Regions from separate parts of the Yoonia sp. GPGPB17 genome, predicted to be linked through region 2. Evidence: riboswitches for the same ligand, from Rfam matches in the RefSeq annotation. Region 2 holds a riboswitch; the other holds the start of a gene.
The links. Region 2 has a riboswitch for thiamine pyrophosphate ahead of thiB (thiamine ABC transporter substrate binding subunit). Riboswitches for the same ligand answer to the same signal wherever they lie in the genome.
Positions count from the first base shown of each region.

Region 1: another riboswitch for thiamine pyrophosphate. It lies ahead of thiM (hydroxyethylthiazole kinase); the one in region 2 lies ahead of thiB (thiamine ABC transporter substrate binding subunit).

Region 1 is NZ_JATACI010000003.1:53,315-57,658, forward strand. Features, by position in the region: gene thiD (bifunctional hydroxymethylpyrimidine kinase/phosphomethylpyrimidine kinase) at 1-717, opposite strand, end outside; gene thiE (thiamine phosphate synthase) at 714-1,364, opposite strand; gene thiM (hydroxyethylthiazole kinase) at 1,355-2,137, opposite strand; TPP riboswitch at 2,183-2,271, opposite strand; gene QTO30_RS20610 (NAD(P)/FAD-dependent oxidoreductase) at 2,341-3,291, opposite strand; gene QTO30_RS20615 (DUF427 domain-containing protein) at 3,285-3,758, opposite strand; gene QTO30_RS20620 (NAD(P)-dependent oxidoreductase) at 3,835-4,344, opposite strand, start outside.
Region 2 is NZ_JATACI010000002.1:2,749,899-2,754,242, forward strand. Features, by position in the region: gene aroC (chorismate synthase) at 1-1,010, opposite strand, end outside; TPP riboswitch at 1,101-1,203, shown strand; gene thiB (thiamine ABC transporter substrate binding subunit) at 1,240-2,229, shown strand; partial or broken gene QTO30_RS14530 (thiamine/thiamine pyrophosphate ABC transporter permease ThiP) at 2,205-3,733, shown strand; partial or broken gene QTO30_RS14535 (thiamine ABC transporter ATP-binding protein) at 3,720-4,344, shown strand, end outside.

The DNA.
Region 1 (4,344 bases), on a different contig from region 2:
GATGTACTGCTTCGCTGCGGCAACGGCCGCACTTGGCACCAGACCTTTGGCGAGCTGCGCTGCAATCGCTGACGACAGGCTACAGCCTGTGCCATGCGTATTCCTGGTTTGCATGCGCGCAGCTTCGAACCAGTGGAGATGTATGCCATCCCACAGAACGTCGGGGCTTTGGTCCCCGTTCAGGTGGCCGCCTTTCACCAGCGTGACATTTGGACCCAAATCCGACAGATCGCGTGCATGGGCGGCCATTGCGTCGCGGGTAGCAGCTTCGCGTCGGTTCAGCAGACGCGCGGCTTCTGGCAGGTTTGGGGTCAAGACCGTGGCCAGGGGCAACAGTGACACGCGCAATGCCTCCATCGCATCGTCTTGCAACAGCGGCGCGCCACCTTTAGCGACCATCACCGGATCAAGCACGATTGGGATGTCTTGATGATTAGACAAGGCCTGCGCAACCGCTACTGCGATCTCTGAGGTTGCGATCATGCCGACCTTAACGGCATCTATGCGGACGTCGGCAAAAACGGCGGCGATCTGTGCCTTGACGAACGACGGTGCGATCAATTCGACGCCGCTGACGCCTTGGGTATTCTGCGCGGTCAAAGCCGTTATGGCCGCCAATCCATACACCCCGTTGGCTGCAAAGGCCTTCAAGTCAGCCTGGACACCAGCACCCCCGGAAGGGTCGGAACCAGCAATGGTCAGAACGTTTCTGATCATATCGAAAGTCCAGCTGTTGTATTCAAAGCATGGCTGAGGTTGTGCGCTGCGCGTTCCGGATCGGGTTGACCACAAATCGCGGAAACCACGGCGACCCCGTTGCATCCGGCCCGCAGGACATCGGCCACATGCTCGCGCTTCAATCCGCCAATGGCCACTGTTGGCAACCGCGCCAACCGCGCCATTTCGGCCAGACTAGACAGGCCAATCGTTGGCTTGTGATCCGCCTTGGTCGTAGTCTGAAAAACGGTGCCAAGGCCGAGGTAGTCAGCAAGGTCAGGGTCTGCTGACACGACCTGTTCTGGCGTCTCGCAAGACAGGCCGATGATCTTGTCCGGTCCCAAACGCTTCCGCGCGAATGCGGGAATGACGTCATCTTGGCCGATATGCACACCATCCACGTCTGCTGCGACCGCTGCCTCAAGATCATCGTTGATGACAAGTGGAATGCCTTTGCCTGCCAATACGCGTTTCAGCGCGCGCGCGGCTTCGACGCGGCTTTGGGTCGAGGCCTCCTTGTCGCGCAGCTGCACAAAGCTGACGCCGCCGCGAACCGCAGCTGCGACCGTCTCGATCAACGCAGGTCCGGGGCAAAGGTTCGGGTCCGTCACCAGATACAACCGAAGGCTGCGTGGAATCAGTTCCATGACACACGCGTCTCCAGAAGATCACCGGTTTGTAGCGCGTGAAGCGTATCCAAGAAGGCGACCGAAAAGCTGCCGGGCCCCGATGTTTCAGCACCTGCCCGCTCCCCCGCTTCAGCAAAGTGCACGAACGCTGCAATTGTCGCCTCGAACCTGGGTGCTATGGCAGCATAGGCACCAACCAAAGCTGTTAGCGCACATCCCAAGGCTGTCACGGTTGGCATGATGTCCGAACCACCGGTGATACTTGCGCTTCGTTTGCCGTCGGTGATGAAATCAACCGGGCCTGAGACTGCCACGATGCAGTCATGGCGCACTGCAAGGGCCCGGGCGGAACGCTGTGCGTCGCTCACGCGATCGCCACTGTCGGCGCCTTTGCCAGACCCGGCTCCGCCTGCGAGAGCGATGATTTCCGACGCATTCCCTCGAACAATACTGGGTTTGATCGCAAGAAGATCAAGGGCTGCTTTGGCACGATAGGGCGTTGCGAAATGGGCGACGGGATCCAGCACCCACGGCACTTTGGCCGCATTTGCTGCGACGGCGGCGGCTTTCATGCTTTCCAGCCAAGGGGTGGACAAAGTGCCGATATTGATTGTCAAAGCCCCTGCGATCAGGGCAAAATCCGCAACTTCTTCAGGCGCATGGATCATGGCAGGCGATGCGCCTGCAGCCAGCGTGACATTCGCAGCGATGTTCATGGCGACGTAGTTCGTGATGCAGTGGACAAGCGGCGATTGCGTTCGTAACGCGTCGAGGGCTGCATTGGGTTGCATGCGATCTTTCCTTTTCGCTTGATACGGAAAGACGGTACAGACCGACTAGGTCTGTTTTTGCCTCCCTCCGCCGGCATTATCCGGTTCAGGTTCAAAGGGTGCATCTCAGCCTCTCGGCGCCCCTGACAAGTCAAGGCTATCTTGGAAATGGCAGTGCGGTCAATCCGGGAGACGCATTAGTCTCGTCTATGCGTCATTTTAAATCAGACCCGTTTTGCGATCGTCGCTGCAATGGCCTGCCCACTAACCCAGGCATCTTCGGCTTTCGCACCAAGACACCAGTCGCCACCAGCGAATAGCGTCTCCTCCTCGTCGGCTAGATAGGTACGCCCGAGCGGTCGGGACACAAACGCGTACCGCCAACGGTGTCCTGACAAATAGGCCGGAGTGATCACAGCACTGATACCAAGTGCCGTGCACAGAAGCGGCAGCATAAGTTTGGCAAAAGCGTCCCGATCCAATTCCAGATGCCGCATACTCCAATCGCGGCTGGCATGCGCGACAATGCACGTCGCATCCGGCCGACCCGGCTTTGCACTGTCACACACAATCCACTTTAGGTCCGCTTCCGGAGCGCGGCGCGACACAAAGGGCAGTTCAACATCACCGGGCAGTCCGACCATCAGCGTCAGACACGGTGTCATTTCGACCGTTTTCAGGGAGGCGTTGAAGGGATGCGCGTCGGGCAAGAGCGCGCCGATCTGAGGCGCAAGCGCGGTGATGACCACCCGATCGAACGTCTCATCGCCGCCTTGCCAAATCAATTTCCAGCGACCATTCGATTTCACGATACTCTCTATGCGGGTTTCTTTTCGGATCGTCAGGCCGTTTCCCAGATGCTTTGCCAAGCCGGTCATCCCGGGGACACCGACATACGCCGGTTTTTCACGATCTTGCGGCCAGCGTGCCACGACACCAGCGGCTTCGGCTTGCTTCAACATCGCGGAAAAGCCATCGCTTTGCGGTGTAACGTACTGGGCACCGTGATCAAATTGGAAACCGCCCTCCGCGCGGCGCGTTGCCATCCTGCCGCCCAGTCCCCGACCCTTGTCAAAAACCACCACATCTACGCCGCGCTGCATCAATTCCCGCGCGCAGGTCAGACCAGCCATACCTGCGCCGATGACAGCCGTTTTGGCGGTCGGCCCTACCAATGCTCGGTCCCCGGTGTGCCCTTGATACGCCCTTGTAGGTTCCCCGTCACCCACCCGCCGTAAAAGTCGCCGGGCTGCGGAATGACGCGCTCTGCACCAACAAAGCATGCATCCATCGCGCCAGCGTAGAAAGACACATGTCCGGCCAAAGCGCTGAAGGATGCGGATGGGGACGGATAGCTCCACGCTGCGCGGTGCGCCGTCTTGTCGCCTGCCCGCACATTGAAATAGGCTGCCTGCCCCTTCCACTCATAAAAGGTGGTGCGGCGCGTCGCGATCAACGCGGCCTCCACGTCTTCAGGCGCAATGTAGTAGGTTGGCGCATGATGGGTTTCAAGGACCCGCAAAGCACGGGTCGTTTCAGCGACAGTTTCACCATTCAACACGACGCGCAGGCGGTGCGGCACCGGTTCCAGGGCTGGCGGTCGTGGATAAACCTGAACGTTTTCTGCGATAAGGTCTGACATTGATTTGGACATGGTCCCTGAGTAAAATACTTCCATCGCGATACTGTCCGGCAGAGGCAACAGCAAACGCCAGCTTTCAACGGGTCAGCACGACATCCGCGCCGATGTCGAGGCCATCCTCCACGGCATCAACAAGGTAGCATGCGACACTGCGCCGTGAGACCAATCCGTTTCGCCAACTTGATGGATCGCGCAGCACCTCAAGCCCGCGTGATTTCGCACTATTGGTCAGAATAACTGGCCGAACAATCGTCCAATCGATTTCACTTTCCATAATCATCGCCTCTTGCCGGTCCTTGTCGGCATAGGGCCTGCCCAGGATGGCCCGATGACCAAGACGTTCAATCGAACTCATTGCACTTCGAGAACGTCCCGCACCAAATCCAGTTACCGCCACCAATCGCTTGGTGTCACTGTCTTTCATCGCCTCAATCAGCACACGCGTACTATCGGAAAAGAGCGCCTCTTCCTCCCAGAGCATCGCAAGCCGTTCCTTGATACCCAGCGTGTAGATCACCGCGCGGGCACCGGCGAGCGCTGCCGTCACATCGTCTGCTGATCGCGCGTCCCCAGCAAACGGCTCAAT
Region 2 (4,344 bases):
ACCGCGCGGATGCCGACGCATGGGTCGTGACGCCCCTTGGTGATCACTTCCGTGGGTGTTCCGTCCATGCGGATCGATTTGCGCGGCGACAGGATTGATGAGGTTGGTTTTACGGCAAACCGCACCACAATGTCCTGTCCGGTGCTGATCCCGCCAAGGATGCCGCCAGCGTGGTTCGAGCTGTAATCTGGCCCATCAGCTCCCATGAAAATCTCATCCGCATTGTCGCGGCCTGTCAGCGCGGCGGCGGCCATGCCTTCGCCAATCTCGACGCCCTTCACCGCGTTGATCGACATCATCGCAGCAGCCAAATCGGTGTCTAACTTGGCATAGACCGGTGCACCTATGCCTGCGGGCACGCCGCGTGCGACAACTTCGATGATCGCGCCGACAGAGTTGTGATCGTCCTTGCGCAGCCATGCAAGGTAGTCGTTCCATTCGGCTGCCGCCTCGGCATCCGGGCAGAAGAAATCGTTCTGATCGATCTGGTCCCAATCCATTTTGGCGGGATCGATCTTTTTTGTGCCCATCTGGGTCATATAGCCTTTGATCTGGACGCCCGGCGCAATCGCATTGATCGCCTCGCGCGCCACACCCCCAGCGGCCACACGCGACGCCGTCTCCCGTGCAGATGATCGCCCGCCCCCACGCGGGTCGCGCAGACCGTACTTCTGGTGGTAGGTGATATCTGCATGGCCGGGTCGGAACGTGTTGATGATATCGCCATAGTCTTTCGACCGTTGATCGGTATTTTCAATCATCAGTTGGATCGGCGTACCCGTCGTTTTACCCTCATACACACCCGACAGGATCTTCACCGCATCAGGTTCATTCCGCTGGGTCGTGTTCTTGTTCAGACCGGGGCGGCGCTTGTCCATCCATTGCTGGATCATCGGTGCCTCAAGCGGCACGCCCGGTGGGCAGCCGTCAACCGTCGCACCCAAAGCAGGCCCGTGGCTTTCACCCCAGGTAGTGAAGCGAAACAAATGACCGAAGCTGTTGATCGACATAGAAGTACCCCTTTGCCGCTTGGGTCTAGCGGGCGTGACAATCAGGCTCAAGTGCTTTCCCTTGCCTCGCTGCCCAAACCGGCTTAGCTAAGACCTACCTCGGGGGGCCACCAGCGTGGCTGAGATGCAATCATGCGGACCCGTAGAACCTGAACCGGTTAAGACCGGCGGAGGGAAGGTTTAGCAACCCCGCTATCCCCCAATCCGCCCGTCGCATTTGGAGGATACGATGAAACCAACCACCTATCTGCCAGCTGTTGCGGGACTTGCCCTATGTGCCACAGGCGCCATGGCCGAGACCCCAGTGCTGCAAGTCATGACCTACGACAGTTTTGTCACCGAATGGGGCCCCGGCCCCGCGATTGAAGCGGCCTTCGAGGCGGAATGTGCCTGCGATCTACAATTCGTTGGCACTGGTGACGGTGCGGCACTGCTGGCGCGGCTGCAGTTGGAAGGACCACAAACGGATGCAGACATCGTGCTGGGTCTGGATACGAACCTCACAGCAGCTGCCCGCGAAACAGAATTGTTTGCGCCGCATGGCGTTGATGCTGATCTTGATCTGCCGATTGCATGGACTGACGCCGAGTTTCTACCCTTCGATTGGGGCTATTTCGCTTTCGTTGGCAATGCAGGTGCGGATGCGCCCGCGTCATTGCGCGCATTGGCTGACAGTGACACCAAGATCGTGATCCAGGACCCGCGTTCATCCACCCCCGGTCTGGGTCTTCTGATGTGGGTCAAGACGGCCTACGGCGACGAAGCCCCTGCGCTTTGGGCTGATCTGGCTGACAATATCGTCACTGTGACCTCGGGCTGGTCCGAGGCCTACGGCATGTTCCTTGAAGGCGAGGCGGACGCAGTCTTGTCCTACACCACATCGCCCGCCTACCACCTGATTGCTGAAGAAGACGACAGCAAGGTTGCATGGGCTTTTGATGAAGGCCACTACATGCAGGTCGAAGTTGCGGGCAAAGTTGCGGGCACGGACCAGCCGGAGCTTGCAGATCAGTTCCTTGCGTTCATGGTGTCCGATGGGTTCCAAAGCGTGATCCCGACAACAAACTGGATGTATCCGGCGGTGACGCCCGCAAGCGGCTTGCCAGAGGGGTTTGAGACATTGGTCACACCCGGCACATCTTTGCTGTTGTCGCCCGAGGACGCGGCTGCAAAGCGTGATGCGGCGCTGGATGAATGGCGCACAGCGCTGTCCCGGTAACTGCACGATGGCCTGACGCCGCTGCGGCGGCGTTGGTGCTTGTGTTAACTCTTGGTACGCTGGGTGCTGTTGCCTGGCGTGCCGAATGGGGGGCGGGCTGGCCCCCGCAGATTGGGCCGCAATCCGGTTTACGGTTGTGCAGGCGCTGCTTTCTGCTTTCTTCAGTGTATTGTTGGCAATTCCAGTTGCTCGTGCCCTTGCGCGGCGCAGGTTTTGGGGCCGCCAGCTCTTGATCACGCTATTGGGTGCACCGTTTCTGTTGCCCGTCATTGTGGCCGTTTTGGGCCTTCTTGCTATCTTTGGTCGCGCTGGGCTGCTGAATGACGGGTTGGCATGGTTGGGTATCTCGCCCATTTCGATCTACGGCCTGCATGGCGTCGTGCTGGCGCATGTGTTTTTCAACATGCCGCTGGCCGTGCGTTTTATTTTGCAAGGCTGGCTGGCGATCCCGGCTGAACGGTTTCGCTTGGCCGCTTCGCTGAATGTGCCGGTGTGGCGGTTGCTGGAAGTGCCGATGCTGCGCGCAGTGGTGCCCAGCACCTTCCTTGTCGTCTTCCTGCTGTGCCTGACGAGCTTCGCCGTGGCGCTGACGATGGGCGGTGGCCCGCGTGCGACAACGGTCGAGTTGGCTATCTATCAGGCTGTGCGTTTTGACTTTGATCTGGGTCGTGCGGCTTTGCTTGCGTGCATTCAGTTTGTGCTCTGCGTGTTGGGCGCTGTTTTGGCATGGCGGGTCACTGGCAATGATCCGATAGGGACCGGGCTGGACCGTGTCATACAGCGGTGGGATTTGGCGCGGCCGGGCGTCGATTATGGTGTGATTATCTTGGCGGCGGTCTTTCTTTTGTTGCCACTGACCATGATCGTTCTGCGTGGATTGCCGGAGTTCTTCAATATGCCAGCCACAATCTGGGTAGCCGCGCTACGATCAGTGGTTGTCGCGCTTGGATCGGCGGCGCTTTGTGTGCTGATGGCGCTCGCGCTCGCCCTACGGGGTGGCATGATGGTTTCCGTTGTTGGGGTCATGCCTCTGGCGGCGTCTGGTTTGGTCGTCGGAACGGGCGCATTCTTGCTGGTGTTTCCCTTCATTCGCCCGGCTGATGTTGCATTGCTGGTCACGATGCTGGTGAACGCGACCCTAGCTTTGCCATTTGCGCTGCGCGCGCTTGCACCGGCAGCCGCGCAAGTCAAAAAAGACTATGGTCGCTTGGCGCTATCGCTGGATATGGCCAAAGGATCATGGGTACGTTTGGTGGTTCTGCCCCGGGTGCGACGCCCGCTGGGGTTTGCTTCCGGGTTGGCGGCGGCCTTGTCGATGGGGGACCTTGGGGTGATCGCCCTGTTTGCGGGGCAGTCCGAGGAAACGCTGCCACTGGCGATGTACCGGTTGATGGGGGCTTACCGCATGGAATCTGCGGCGGGAGCAGCGCTGTTGCTGGTGGCATTGAGCTTCACGCTCTTTTGGATATGTGATCGTTGGGGGCGGGCGGATGCTGACATGTGAAAATCTGGTGCTGCGCCAAGGGTCGTTCTCGCTGCGATCCGATGTAGCCTTCGAGATGGGCAAGGCTGTTGCGCTGATCGGGCCATCCGGGGCAGGAAAATCGACATTGCTGGCGGCGATTGCCGGGTTTCTGTTGCCTGCATCAGGGCGGTTGCTGTGGGATGGCGTCGATTTGTCAGGCGCCGCGCCGGGTGCGCGCCCTGTCAGTATGCTGTTTCAGGACAACAACCTTTTTCCGCATTTAACGGCTGCGCAGAATGTCGGGCTGGGGCTGCGCCCGGATTTGCGTTTGAACGCACAAGACGAAGCTGTAGTTGCCGCAGCTTTGGCCGATGTCGGGCTGGATGGCTTTGGTGATCGCAAACCCGGCGCGCTATCTGGTGGCCAGCAAAGCCGGGTGGCCTTGGCGCGGGTCCTTGTGGCAAACCGGTCTCTTGTTTTGCTGGACGAACCCTTTGCGGCACTTGGCCCTGCGCTCAAGGATGAGATGCTGGATTTGGTGAAGGCCAAGCTGGTTGCGGGCGGGAAGACGGTGATTATGGTGACCCACGATCCGGCTGACGCCCGGCGGATTGCTGACATGGCGGCGTTGGTCGCAGATGGGATGGTCC